Krasilnikovia cinnamomea: one gene and its partner. The protein of the gene in region 2 binds, or shares a complex with, the protein of the main gene of each other region. Links are inferred from orthologs where the notes say so. Each region holds a gene or a part of one and is shown on either strand. Other genes may lie near its edges.

Region 1 (10,521 bases), 1.2 Mb from region 2 along the record:
CCGGACGGAAAGCCCGCGTCGGCACCCTTGCTACCCGCCGGGGCGGGATTGTTCTGGAAGTCGCTGCCGTTGGGGTTCGTACCGCTGCTGCCGCCCGATGTGCCGCACGCGGCCAGCAGGCAGGTGGCGCCGAGGGCACCGGCACCCGCCAGCACGGCGCGGCGGGGCGCCACTGCGCCCTGGCGGGTCGGCTCACCCTGCGGATGCGCGATGTCGGTCCTCGCCTGCACGTCAGTCATGTGTCGGTACCCTCCAGTGCCCTCGGCCGCGCCCGGACCTTACGCGGCGTTGTCTGTAGATACGCGGAATCCACCGCAGTGGTTCATGGGTCTGACCGAAATTATCCGGGCACCTCGGGCGGCGTTCTCCCCCTTTGTGGCGTTTGCGGGAGGCTTTCGGGTGGATTTCGCGGCCTCCCGTGCTTGGCCGACACAGTGACGCCGGGCCTGCGGCATGCGGGCCCGGCGTAGCTGTGTGTTACCTGAGAGCGGGAAGGTTCAGCTGTCAGCGGCGGCCCGCGACCGCGCGGCGCGCGGCTTCGCGGTAGCCGTCGCCGCACCGTTCGCCTTCGCGGTGCTCGCGGCCGCACCGTTTGCCTTTGCTCGGGTACGCGTGGCGCCGGTGGACCGGGCACCGGCGGTCGTCTTGCCGTTGCCGTTGCCGTTCGCCTTGGCGGCGCGGGCCACCGCCGCGGCGCATCCCTTCGGCTGCCCGGACAGCCCCAGGACGTGACGCAGGAAGCTGCCGGTGTGGCTTTCGGGCACCTCGGCCAACTCCTCCGGGGTGCCGGTGGCCAGCACGAGCCCGCCCTTGCTGCCGCCTTCCGGGCCCATGTCGATCAGCCAGTCCGCGGTCTTGATCACATCGAGGTTGTGCTCGATGACGATCACCGTGTTGCCCTTGTCAACCAGCCCACCGAGCACCGTAAGCAGCTTGCGGATGTCCTCGAAGTGCAGGCCGGTGGTCGGCTCGTCGAGCACGTACACGGTGCGGCCCGTGGAGCGCTTCTGCAGTTCCGAGGCCAGCTTGACGCGCTGCGCCTCGCCGCCGGACAGAGTGGGGGCGGGCTGGCCGAGCCGTACGTAGCCCAGACCCACGTCCACCAGGGTGCGCAGGTGACGGTGGATCGCCGGGATCGCGGAGAAGAACTCCGCCGCCTCCTCGATCGGCATCTCCAGCACCTCGGAGATCGTGCGCCCCTTGTAGTGCACCTCCAGGGTCTCCCGGTTGTACCGGGCGCCCTTGCACACCTCGCACGGGACGTAGACGTCCGGCAGGAAGTTCATCTCGATCTTGATCGTGCCGTCGCCCGCGCAGTTCTCGCAGCGGCCGCCCTTGACGTTGAAGGAGAACCGGCCCGGGCCGTACCCGCGCACCTTCGCCTCGGTCGTCTCGGCGAACAACTTGCGGATGTTGTCGAACACCCCGGTGTAGGTGGCCGGGTTCGACCGTGGGGTACGCCCGATCGGCGACTGGTCGACCCCCACCACCTTGTCGACGTGCTCCAGCCCGGTGACGCGGGTGTGCCGGCCGGGCACCATCCGGGCGCCGTTGATCTGGTTGGCCAGCACGGTGTGCAGGATGTCGTTGACCAGCGTCGACTTGCCCGAGCCGCTGACCCCGGTGACCGCGACGAACTGCCCCAGCGGGAAGCCCACCGTCAGGTTGCGCAGGTTGTGCTCGCGGGCGCCCTGCACCACCAGCTCCCGGCCGGTCACGCGGGGACGGCGGACCATCGGAGTGGGTATCGACTTGCGCCCGGACAGGTACGCCCCGGTCGGCGACTCCTTGCTGTCCAGCAGGCCCTGCACCGGCCCGCTGTGCACGATCCGCCCGCCGTGTTCACCCGCGCCCGGGCCGATGTCGACGACCCAGTCCGCGGTCCGGATGGTGTCCTCGTCGTGCTCGACCACGATCAGCGTGTTGCCGAGCTTCTTGAGCCGCACCAGCGTCTCGATGAGCCGGTGGTTGTCCCGCTGATGCAGGCCGATGGACGGTTCGTCCAGCACGTACAGCACGCCGACCAGGCCGGAGCCGATCTGGGTGGCCAGCCGGATCCGCTGCGCCTCGCCGCCGGACAGGGTGCCGGCACCGCGGTCGAGCGACAGGTAGTCCAGACCCACGTCGACGAGGAACCGCAGCCGGGCGTTGATCTCCTTGAGCACCCGCTCGGCGATCATCTTCTGCCGGCCGTCGAGCTCGATCGTGGCCAGCAGCTCGGCGCAGTCGCCCACCGACAGCGAGCACACCTCGGCGATGCTCTTGCCGGCGATCGTCACCGCCAGGACCTCGGGCTTGAGCCGGGCCCCACCGCACGACGGGCACGGCACGTCGCGCATGTACCCCTCGTACTTGTCCCGGGACCAGTCGCTCTCGGTGTCGGCGTGGCGGCGTTCGAGCCACTGCACCACACCCTCGAAGCCCGTGTAGTAGGACCGCTCCCGGCCGTACTTGTTGCGGTAGCGGACGTGGACCTGGTCGTCGGAGCCGTACAGGATCGTCTTCTGCGCCCGGGCCGGCAGCTGCCGCCACGGGGTGTCGATGCTGAACTTCTCCTGCTCGCCGAGCGCCTCCAGCAACCGCAGGAAGTACTCCAGGGTGGTGCCGCCCGACCACGGCTGGATCGCGCCCTCGCGCAGGCTGCGCTCCACGTCCGGGATGATCAGCTCCGGGTCGACCTCCTTGCGGGTGCCCAGCCCGGTGCACTCCGGGCAGGCGCCGTAGGGAGCGTTGAAGGAGAACACCCGCGGTTCGAGATCCTCGATCGCGAGTGGGTGGTCGTTGGGGCAGGCCAGGTGCTCGGAGAAGCGCCGCTCCCGGTGCGGGTCGTCCTCCGGCAGGTCGACGAAGTCGAGCAGCACCATGCCCCCGGACAGTTGCAGGGCACTCTCCACCGAGTCGGTGAGGCGCTGCTTGCTGCCCGATTTCACGCTGAGCCGGTCGACCACCACCTCGATGGTGTGTTTCTCCTGCTTCTTCAGCTTCGGCGGCTCGGTGAGCGGGTGCACCACCCCGTCGACGCGGGCGCGGGCGTAGCCCTTGGACTGCAACTCGCCGAAGAGGTCGACATACTCGCCCTTGCGGCCGCGCACCACGGGGGCCAGCACCATGAAGCGGGTGCCGTCGGGCATCGCGAGGACCCGGTCGACGATCTGCTGCGGGGTCTGCCGGCTGATCCGCTCCCCGCACACGGGGCAGTGCGGGATACCGGTACGGGCGAACAGCAGCCGCAGGTAGTCGTAGACCTCCGTGATCGTGCCGACCGTGGAGCGCGGGTTGCGGGAGGTCGACTTCTGGTCGATGGAGACCGCCGGTGACAGACCCTCGATGAAGTCGACGTCGGGTTTGTCCATCTGGCCGAGGAACTGCCGCGCGTACGACGACAGGGACTCGACGTAGCGGCGCTGGCCCTCGGCGAAGATCGTGTCGAAGGCGAGGCTGGACTTGCCGGAGCCGGACAACCCGGTGAACACGATGAGGGCGTCCCGGGGCAGGTCGAGGTTGACGTCGCGCAGATTGTGCTCACGCGCGCCGCGGATGATCAGTCGGTCGGCCACAGCCAGCCACTCCGTCTAGGGTCTTCGGGGTCTTGGTCTTCGGTCCGGGCTTCAGTCGCGGCAACTCTAGCCACGGGGTACGACAAGTTCCGCCGGCCTAGGTGCAGCGCCCCGCAGTTGCTGCACATTCCCCCAGATCGGCCACCCCAGACGTCACCCGGGCGGGGCGACCGCCAGATCTCGGACGTCCCACACCTGCACGCCGCCGATCCTCTGCGGGGAGCGCCCCAGCAGGTCAGTCAGCGTCGCCGCCAGCAGGTCCGCCTTGTCGCTGCCGGGCACCAGCACCACCGCGTCGGCACGCCAGAAGCTCAGGTCGGTGCGCGCGGCCCGCCGGTCGACGGGCGTCAGCACCGGCCGGATGCCGTACTCGCGCACCCAGTCCAGCAGCACCGTGCTGGCGCGCGGCGGCGCATGCCACGAGCCGGTCTCGTCGCTGGGCGGGTCGGCCGGGCCCATGAAGTAGCCGCCCGGCACCGCGAACTCCAGCCCCGACAGGGCGGCCCAGCGCATCCCCGCCCGCCCGTGGGTCACCTCGGGCAGCGGCACCGGCACCAGGGTCCGGTCGGCGCTCACGTACTGCCGCCAGGTGCCCTGGGTGAGAAACGGCGGCAGCGGGTCGGCGCCCACGATGGGCAACGGCTTGGGCAGGACCGGCACCAGCGCCACGGCCAGCCCGGCCCAGAACGCGACCCGCCGCCGGTGCGGGTAGTCCCGGATCCGGTCGGCCGCCAACGCGATCAGCACCCCCACGAGCGTCGCACTGACCATCGCGAACCGGGTCACGCTCACCAGGTCCAGGATCGGCACGTGGCTGATCAGCCCGAACGGCAGCGGGATGCCGGTGTCGTGCCCGGCGACGCGCAACTGCGGGCCCAGCGACATCACGAGCAGGACCGCGCCGGCCAGCGCGGTGGCCCGCGCCGCCGCCGAGCGCCACAGCATGACCACCATCACACCCAGCATGATCAGCATCGGTACGCCGAAGAAGGTGTTCTCCTCGGTCGCGCTGACACTGACCGCGCGGGCCAGGGCGGCGTTGCCGGCCAGTGACTGCCGCGCGTACGCGCCGAGGGAGAGCAGGTCGGTCACGTACTGGTCCGGCGGGAACGGCTGCCCGTGATAGCTGCCCGCGCCGAAGAACTGGTGCCACAGCGGGTACGCCAGCAGCGCCCCCGCCGCCGCGGCGGCGACACCCAGCCCCGCGACGAACCGGCGCCACACCGCCACGGCCTCGCGCCGCCGCTGCACCGCGTACGCCAGCGCGAACACGCCCAGCGCCAGCGCCGTGAACAGCAGCGTCTCCTCGTTGATGAAGGCCTGCACCGTGATGAGCAGCGCGAGCGCCAGCCCGCCGCGCACCACCCGCCCCGGCTCGCGCAGCCGCAGCACCTGCCACACGATGAACGGCACCACGAACTGGCAGACGAAGTTCACATGCCCGTTGGCGTGCGACACCATGGCCGGCGCGAACCCGCACCACAGACCACCCAACCAGGCGGCCAGGCGGCCCCGGACCAGCCGGGTGAACAGCCAGTACCAGGCCGCGGCGGTGCCCGCCAGGCCAAGGGTGAGCAGCAACGCCACCGACACCCCGGCGCCCAGTAGGTGGGTGACCGGCGCGGCCGGCAGGCTGAGGGCCAGCACCGAGGTGTTCGCCATCATGTTCACCCCGGCCGGGGCGTTGAGCCGGTCGCTGACCAGCAGGTCGGCGCCGTGGAACACGACCCGCTCACCGTGCGCGATCATGAACAGGAAGACGCCGTGGTCGTCGTCGTTGGCGGACAGCACCCGCCCGTTCGGGTCGCGCCACAGCTGCAGCAGCACCAGCACCGCCAGCGCGAGGTAGCTCAGCAGGGCACCCGGGCCGGCCAGCCGCCGCCAGCGCCCTACGGACGCACCGGGCACCGGCGCGACGGGCTCCGGGGTTCCGGGCTCCGCCCGCCCGTCGACCGCCTCGGTGACCGCGTGCACCGCAGCATTCTGCCAGGCAGCCGACCCCGGCGTCAGGACAGGGCCCGGTGACGCGCGCCCCCGCCGACGGTGCCCCGCAGCCCGATCTCCCGGATCCCGGGCGTATCCAGGACAGCACCGCCGCCCGGCACCGGAACGAGCCTCCGGCCCGCCCCCGGTTCAGCGTCGCCGCCACCGCCGCGGACCTCCCGTACCGGCATCACGGTGGCCCCGGCCAGCGCGTCGACCAGCGTCGATTTGCCGGCGCCCGCCGGACCGAGCAGTGCCAGCGTGCGCCCCGGCCCGAGCAGTGCGCGCACCGCGGTCAGCCCGTCGCCGCGCGACGCGCTGACCGGCAACACGGGTACGCCCGGCGCCACGGCGGCCACCCGCCGGGTGATCGCGTCGAGGTCTGGGGCGGCGTCCGACTTCGACAGCACCACCACCGGCCGCGCCCCGGACGCCCCGGCCAGGGCCAGCAGGCGTTCGACCCGGGCGTCGTCGGCGCGGGGACTGATCGGCTCGACCACCGCGACGGTGTCCATGTTGGCGGCCAGCACCGGCCCCGCGGCACCGGCGTCCCCGGCGGGTCCGAGCAGTGCCGTGCGGCGGGGCAGCACGTACTCGACCGTGGTGCGGCGGTCCGGCCAGCGCCGCAGCACCACCCAGTCGCCCGGGCACGGCAGCCGGGCCGGATCCGCGGCGGCGCAGATGAGCACCGGGCCGCCCAGGCTGGCCCGTCCCACCCCGGCGGCGTCCAGGACGGTGCAGACGCCGCGGTCGGCCCGCAGCACCCGGGCGGGCACCGTGTCGGCACGGTCGAACTGCCGATAGGCGTCGGCGAAGCCATCGTCCCAGCCCAGGAGGGACAGATCCGACACGCTGCCTACCTCCTTCGGGGGCTCGATCGACGGGTCTGCACAGACCGTACGGTCACCGCTACGCCCGGGAAAGCGAATTCCGGTGCCGGGTTGTCGGTGCCGACCAGTAGGGTTCAAGCCATGTCGGCCACTTCCTGGCAACCCCCGGCACACCCACCCCTGACCGCGGACCAGCCGCACTACGACACTCGGGGCGTCCGGTCATGATCGCGCCCTTCCCCGCCCGCCCGCGCGACCCTCGGTGCGATCCGTCATGACGGTCGATCCGCTCGCGCTGATGACCGACGTGGAGGAGGCGACGCAGCGCCTGCTGCGCGCCGCCGAGTCCCTCGACGACGATGCCGTCGCCGCGCCGTCCGAGCTGGCGGGCTGGACCCGGGGCCACGTCCTGACCCACCTGGCACGCCAGGCGGACGCCATCACCAACCTGCTCACCTGGGCGCGCACCGGCGTCGAGACACCGGCGTACGCCTCACCGGCGGCTCGCGTGGAGGGCATCGAGGCCGGGGCCGAGCGACCCCTGGCCGACCAGCTCGCCGACCTGCGCGCCGCGCACGAACGGATGGCCGACGCGGCCGCCGCCATGCCCGCCGAGGCGTGGACGTTCCACATCCCCGGCCGCAACCAGCTCGCCGCCGCCCTGCCCTGGGTACGCCTGCGGGAGGTGGAGGTGCACCACGTGGATCTCGGTGCCGGGTACACCCCCACGGACTGGTCCGAAGCGTTCGCCCTGCGGCTGCTGCGCGAGATCGTGGGCGGCGCGGGCGCCGACGCGCCCGCGCTGGTGCTGCGCCCGTTCGGTCTGGACCATGAGCTGGTCATCGGTGACCGCGCCACGGCCCCGGTGGTCAGCGGCCCGACCCGGTCCCTGGCGGCGTGGCTCGCCGGACGCGGCGACGGCGCCGACCTCACGGTCTCCCCCGACGGTGCGCTGCCGACCCCGGCGACCTGGATGTGAGCTGATCCACGTCGCCGGCCAAGGGGTTCCGGCCGTTCACCGCGCTACGGCAGGGATTCCACGCGGCCCAACGCGGCCATGATCTGCGCAGCCTCCACGGGCAGCGAGAACATCGGGTAGTCGTAGGCGATCGCGTTGTCGTGCTCCTCGGCCGAGGTCGCCGCCGTGCAGTCGGTCAACGTGATCACCCGGTAGCCGTTCTCGTACGCGCTGCGCATCGTGGACTCGACACAACAGTTGGTGAGGAAGCCACCCAGGATCACCGTCGTGATGCCCCGGCTGCGCAGAATGAAGTCGAGGTTCGTGCTGGCGAACGTGTCCAGCCCACGTTTGCCCTCGACGAGGATGTCCCCTTCGGCCGGTGCGAGAACGTCCACGATGGCCGCACCCCACGTGCCCTTGACGAACGCGTTGCCGTCCACCACGCCCTTGAGGATCCCGTACGGATGCCGGCTCAACTCGCCGTACCCGGGAGCGAACGTGATCGGCGCATGCATGATCGTGACACCGGCCGCCCGGGCCGCCTCCACCAGCGCCACGGTCTTCGGCAGCATCCCGGTCTTGTCCATCACCGCCGCCACGGCGCCGTGCAGGGCACCACCGTCCGAGGTGAACTCATTCTGGTACTCGATGAGCACGAGCGCGGTCGTGGCGGGATCCAGGTGCAACGTGTCGGACACGGCTCAACCCCCAGCGAAGATGCGGACGCGGTGACCTCAGGTGTCCATGCAAACACACCGCCACACCGTCCGCCCTCAGCTGAAGGGCTCCGTCGCGGCGCGCCGCCGAACCTAGACTGGGCGACACCCCCGCCGGCGCCTGGCGGCGGGTGGACGGTGGCGAACACGCGCGGAGGTGCCGGTGGACCTACGACATGAACCCCTGCGCTGGCACCCCACGCCGGACCCCTCCCCCGCCGGGTGGCCACCACCACCGCCCGGCGACGCCGGCCCGACCGTGCCCGGCTGGCTTGAGGAACGGCTGTTCGACCAGCGGATCGTCATGCTTCGCGGCCCGCTGACCGGGCAGTCCGCCACCGGCGTCGCGGCCGCCCTGCTGACCCTCGACGCGACCGGGCCCGCCCCGGTGCAGGTGCACATGGCCAGCTCCGGCGGCGAACTGGGCGCGGCCCTGTCGATCGTCGATGTCATCGACGCGATGACGGCACCGGTGCATGCGGTGGTCACCGGGGAGGCGGGCGGGGCCGTGCTGGCGGTGCTGGCGGCGGCACGGACCCGGGTGGCGTACCGGCACGCACGGTTCCGGCTGGCCGAGCCGCACGCGGCCGGGGTCACCGGCACGGCGGACGAGGTCGCGGCGGCCGCCGGCCAGCACCTGCGCGAACTCGAGGAGGTCGTGCTGCGGCTCGCCGGCCTGACCGGGCAGTCACGCACCCGGATCGAGGACGACCTGGCGGCCGGGCGCAGCCTGACGGCGGCGCAGGCGCGCGACTACGGACTCATCGACACGGTGATCGGCGAGGACACCGACTCGGCCTGAGGTCGTTGCGCCGCGCGAAGCGCAAAAAGGCGCGAACCCGTTCGGGTTCGCGCCTTTTCAGGTACGAGTTACTCGGCGACCTTGACGCCCATCGAGCGGGCCGTACCGGCGACGACCTTGATCGCGGCCTCGACGTCGTTGGCGTTGAGGTCGGGCAGCTTGCGCTCCGCGATCGTACGGACCTGCTCGGCGGACAGGGTGCCCACCGTCTGGGTCAGCGGGTTCGACGCGCCGGACTGGATCCCGAGCGCCTTACGGATCAGGAAGCTCGTCGGCGGGGTCTTGTAGGTCAGCTGGTGGCTGCGGTCCTCGAAGACCGTGACGACGACCGGAATGATCTCCCCGCGCTGGTTGGCGGTGGCCTCGTCGTACTCAACCTTGACCGCCCGCATGTTGGCGCCGGTCGGGCCGAGCATCTTGCCGAGGTCGACCATCGCGGCGTTGCCCGCCTCCAGCGCGAGGGTCACCACGTGGGTCTTCTTCTTGGGCGGCATTGCTTCAGGGCTCCTTCGTGTGTGCTGCACGGGCCGAAGTAGGGAGCGCCGCCAGCATCTGAACGCACAACAACCCCGAGACCTTACAGCCGCGCCCACGAAGTGGTCAAAACGGCGTTAGTCCCGGGTAGCGCCCACCAGTGTAACCCGGCCGGGGTGGGCCCCGTGGGCGGCCCTCAACCGCTGGTCAATGACAGATCGTCCGCGAGGAACCATTCCCCGGAATCGAGGTCCCGCGCATACACCGCCAGGGAGAGGCTGCCCCCGGAGCGCGCGGCGGTGAGCTGCACCGAAACCCGCGGAACCAGCCCCAGTCCTCGCCGTGGCACCCGTTGGCTGCCCCGGCTGAACCGGGAGTCTGCCGCCGGCCGGGCTCGTCGGTGCGGGTCGCCGTGCGGTCAGTACCGGTCGCAGTAGCAGGACGCCATCAACGACCGGACCGAGTCGACGTACTCGGGATTGGGCAGTTGCTTGTCGCCCAACGCCGCCTCGGCCGTGCCGAACCCGGCGTTGTACGCGGCGATCACCACGTTGAGCAGGCACACGCTGGAGTGGCTGCGGCAGTCGCTGGCCTTGAGGCTGTAGTTCTCCTTGAAGTACTTGTCGCCGAAGTACTTCGTCAGCCAGGCCAGGTAGTTGGCGCCGAGGACGGCGTTCTGGCGGTAGTCGTGGGCGTCGAACGCCTGCCCGAACCGGTCGTTGATCATCTTTTGGGTGTCGGGCATGACCTGCATGAGCCCGCGCCCGCCGTCGCAGTTGACGATGTCGGACTGCCAGCCGCTCTCGTGCCATGCGGTCGCCAGCACGAGCCGGGCCGGCAGCTTCAGCGACGGCGCCGACGTCGGCCAGTAGGACTTGCCCGCCGCGGCGTTCAGCGCCGATTTCGCCTTCGACTTGGAGACCTTGACGCCCTCGTGCTTGGCGCACGCGGGCGCCTGGAAGTTGTTCGGATCCTCGGTGGGTGCCGCTTTGGTCTTGGTCTTGGCCTTCGGCTTGGTCGGTGCGGTCCGCGACGCCGTCGGCGACGCCGTGCTGGGCTCCGGGGCGGGTGACTCGGTCACCACCGGCACGACCGGCTCCGACGAGGCCAGATCCACCGGCGCGGGCGCCGCGCTCCCGGCGTTGTCGTCGTGCCGGCCAAGCCCGCACCCGGCCGCTAGCACCACCGCGACCACCGC
Region 2 (2,711 bases):
AGTGGGCGTGCGGGTCGTCCGCCGAGCGAGCCTGCCAAGCCTCGTTCCCGACCAGCCAGTCGAAGGACTCGGTCTGGATGGCGAGGAGGTTGGGAACCTCAAGTTGCTCGGTGATCCTGCCGAACGAGATGCGGCGGGGAGCGTATGCGCTCGACGTACGACTGGTCTTCGCAGGGCGGGAAGCTGCCAAGATGCGTCCTTCCGAGGACCGGTGCTGCTGATGCGGCTGAGCTGCGGTATGCAACTGTCTGCGTGCACTTTCTGGCTGCGTGCACTCCAATGGACCCCCCAGGAAGTTATCCGGATGGATATCCTGGCAGGGCGCAAGACAGAAGGCAGCGCAAACTAGCAGTGTAGCCGCTCGGCTAACCGCTGTCCAGCCCTCGCCGAGGGGCGCTGCGGAGCGCGTCCCCGCGGCCTCCTACCGGCGCCTCTCGGGGCCGGTGCCGCAAGCGGGGCCGCTCTGGAACGCGGCGTCTCTCCCTCGTGCCGTCCGCGGGTCCCGTTCGTCTCGGTGTACCCACAGGCGGGCTGTCGCAAGCGCGGAAACTTGCTGATGTCAGCGTGCCTGCCAGCGGACACACAGTCAAGGGTCTCGGCGCCGTGCCGTCGCCCAACGGACGCGGCATAGCGACCATAACGCACGCCCGGTACGGGTTGGCGACATTTGTCAGTCGGCAACCTGACCGCCCCGGAAAGGCGACCTGACCTGCGAAAGCACAGAAATGACAAAAGGTGGAGGCCCTAATGGACCCCCACCCTTTGCCGTTACGCAGCGTCAGCTCACTTGAGCGTAACCTTGGCGCCTTCGCCCTCGAGCTTGGCCTTGGCAGCCTCGGCCTTCTCCTTGTTGACACCCTCCAGGATCGCCTTGGGGGCACCCTCGACGGCGTCCTTGGCCTCCTTGAGGCCCAGGCCGGTCAGCTCACGCACGACCTTGATGACCTGGATCTTCTTGCCGCCGTCGCTCTCCAGAACGACGTCGAAGGAGTCCTTCTCGGCCTCGGCCGCGCCACCGTCGCCGCCACCCGGGGCCGCGGCGGCCGCAACGGCAACCGGGGCGGCCGCGGTGACCTCGAAGGTCTCCTCGAACTGCTTCACGAACTCCGAGAGCTCGATCAGCGTCATCTCCTTGAACGCGTCGAGCAGCTCCGCAGTGCTGAGCTTCGCCATGTCTGGCGTCCTTTCCTTGTTTCTGAAAATGAAAAGTCAACTCCGCGCGGGGCTTCAGCCCTCTGCGGAACCCTCTGCGCTCTTCTTGTCCTGCAGTGCCGCCGCCAGGCGGGCAGTCTTGGACAGCGGCGCCTGGAACAGGCCCGCCGCCTTCGTCAAGTTGCCCTTCATGGCGCCGGCCAGCTTGGCCAGCAGCACCTCGCGGGACTCGAGGTCAGCGATCTTGTTGACCTCGGCGGCCGTGATGGCCTTGCCCTCGAAGACGCCGCCCTTGATGACCATGACCGGGTGGGCCTTGGCGAAGGCCCGCAGACCCTTGGCCGCCTCGACCGGGTCACCGCTGACGAAGGCGAGCGCGGTAGGACCGGTGAACAGCGCGTCGAGACCCTCGATGCCCGCCTCGGTCGCCGCCCGCTTCGCGAGCGTGTTCTTCGACACGGAGTACGTAGTCTCCTTGCCGAGCGCCCGCCGCAGCTCGGTGAGCTGGGCAACCGTGAGACCGCGGTACTCGGTCAACACAGCGGCCTTCGAGTTCCGGAACTGGTCCGTCAGTTCGGCAACGGCAGTGGCCTTGTCGGCCCGGACCGGCTTGTCCGCCATGTCCCTCCTCTCTCCTTGCTCGAGCCGCCGGAAGATCCAGGCCCGAACACGAGAAACGCCCCGGCGCAGGTGAGCGCACGGGGCGGACATTGACGGCCAGACGCGGTCGGCTAGGACCGCGGCTCGCAGACGATGGTCGCGAACCGTTCTCCCCTGCGCGGGCCGCCCGCGGGTTGCGGGGCCTTCGGCTGCGGCCTCCGTCGGAGAACGAAACTGTCCGACGACGGGTGCCACGGCGACCGGCGGTCTGTGGGTGGAACTTCGAAACGAAGAGTACGCGGCCCCGCCCGCGAAACCAAATCCGCCCATCTCGTGCCTCGCGGGTCGTCCCCGCCACGCGGCTTGTTCCCGATCGCCGACGGCATCACGGTCGGAGCGGCCGTCGACTCCGACCGGGGATCTGGGACATGCGAGAGCCCCCCGGAATGGTCCGGGGGGCTCTCGACGCGATGCGGCGTGACGTCAGACGTCGGCGCTCTCGCGCAGGTTCTTCACCACGTTCGGGTCGATCTGGATGCCCGGGCCCATGGTGGTGGTGACGGTGACCTTCTTGAGGTACTTGCCCTTGGCCGCGGACGGCTTCGCGCGCAGGACCTCGTCGAGGACCGCGGCGTAGTTGTCGACCAGCTGGTCGGCCGAGAACGACGCCTTACCGATGATCAGGTGCAGGTTCGAGTGCTTGTCCACCCGGAAGGTGATCTTGCCGCCCTTGATGTCCGAGACCGCCTTGGCGACGTCCATGGTCACCGTGCCGGTCTTCGGGTTCGGCATCAGGCCACGGGGGCCGAGGATACGGGCAATCCGGCCGATCTTGGCCATCTGGTCCGGGGTGGCGATCGCGGCGTCGAAGTCCAGCCAGCCGCCCTGGATCCGGGCGACCAGTTCGTCCGTGCCGACCTCGTCCGCACCGGCGGCCACGGCCTCCTCGGCCTTCGGGC

What was found.
Region 1: rplJ (region 2) and EV385_RS24485 share a complex: the UniProt entries of both Bacillus subtilis proteins name them as parts of the ribosomal stalk of the 50S ribosomal subunit. The link is inferred for Krasilnikovia cinnamomea from one-to-one orthologs.

Annotation. Positions count from the first base shown.
Region 1 is NZ_SHKY01000001.1:5,351,838-5,362,358, reverse strand. Bases 7,631-10,521 are described here. They hold EV385_RS24485 (uL11 family ribosomal protein), read right to left. Parts: upstream 9,344-10,521; coding sequence 8,918-9,343; downstream 7,631-8,917. Other genes in these bases: EV385_RS24480 (lytic transglycosylase domain-containing protein), read right to left, coding at 9,742-10,521; EV385_RS24490 (ATP-dependent Clp protease proteolytic subunit), read left to right, coding at 8,211-8,849; EV385_RS24495 (cysteine hydrolase family protein), read right to left, coding at 7,631-8,029. Outside these bases: EV385_RS24520 (Rieske (2Fe-2S) protein), read right to left, coding at 1-239; EV385_RS24510 (hypothetical protein), read right to left, coding at 3,711-5,465; EV385_RS24500 (maleylpyruvate isomerase family mycothiol-dependent enzyme), read left to right, coding at 6,645-7,349; more of EV385_RS24495, read right to left, coding at 7,394-7,630. UniProt on the Bacillus subtilis protein: Forms part of the ribosomal stalk which helps the ribosome interact with GTP-bound translation factors. Required to recruit RqcH, which is part of the ribosome quality control system (RQC), to stalled 50S ribosomal subunits.
Region 2 is NZ_SHKY01000001.1:4,119,402-4,122,112, reverse strand. It holds rplJ (50S ribosomal protein L10), read right to left. Parts: upstream 1,774-2,711; coding sequence 1,228-1,773; downstream 1-1,227. Other genes in the region: rplA (50S ribosomal protein L1), read right to left, coding at 2,236-2,711; rplL (50S ribosomal protein L7/L12), read right to left, coding at 784-1,173; rpoB (DNA-directed RNA polymerase subunit beta), read right to left, coding at 1-190. UniProt on the Bacillus subtilis protein: Forms part of the ribosomal stalk, playing a central role in the interaction of the ribosome with GTP-bound translation factors (such as IF-2, EF-Tu, EF-G and RF3).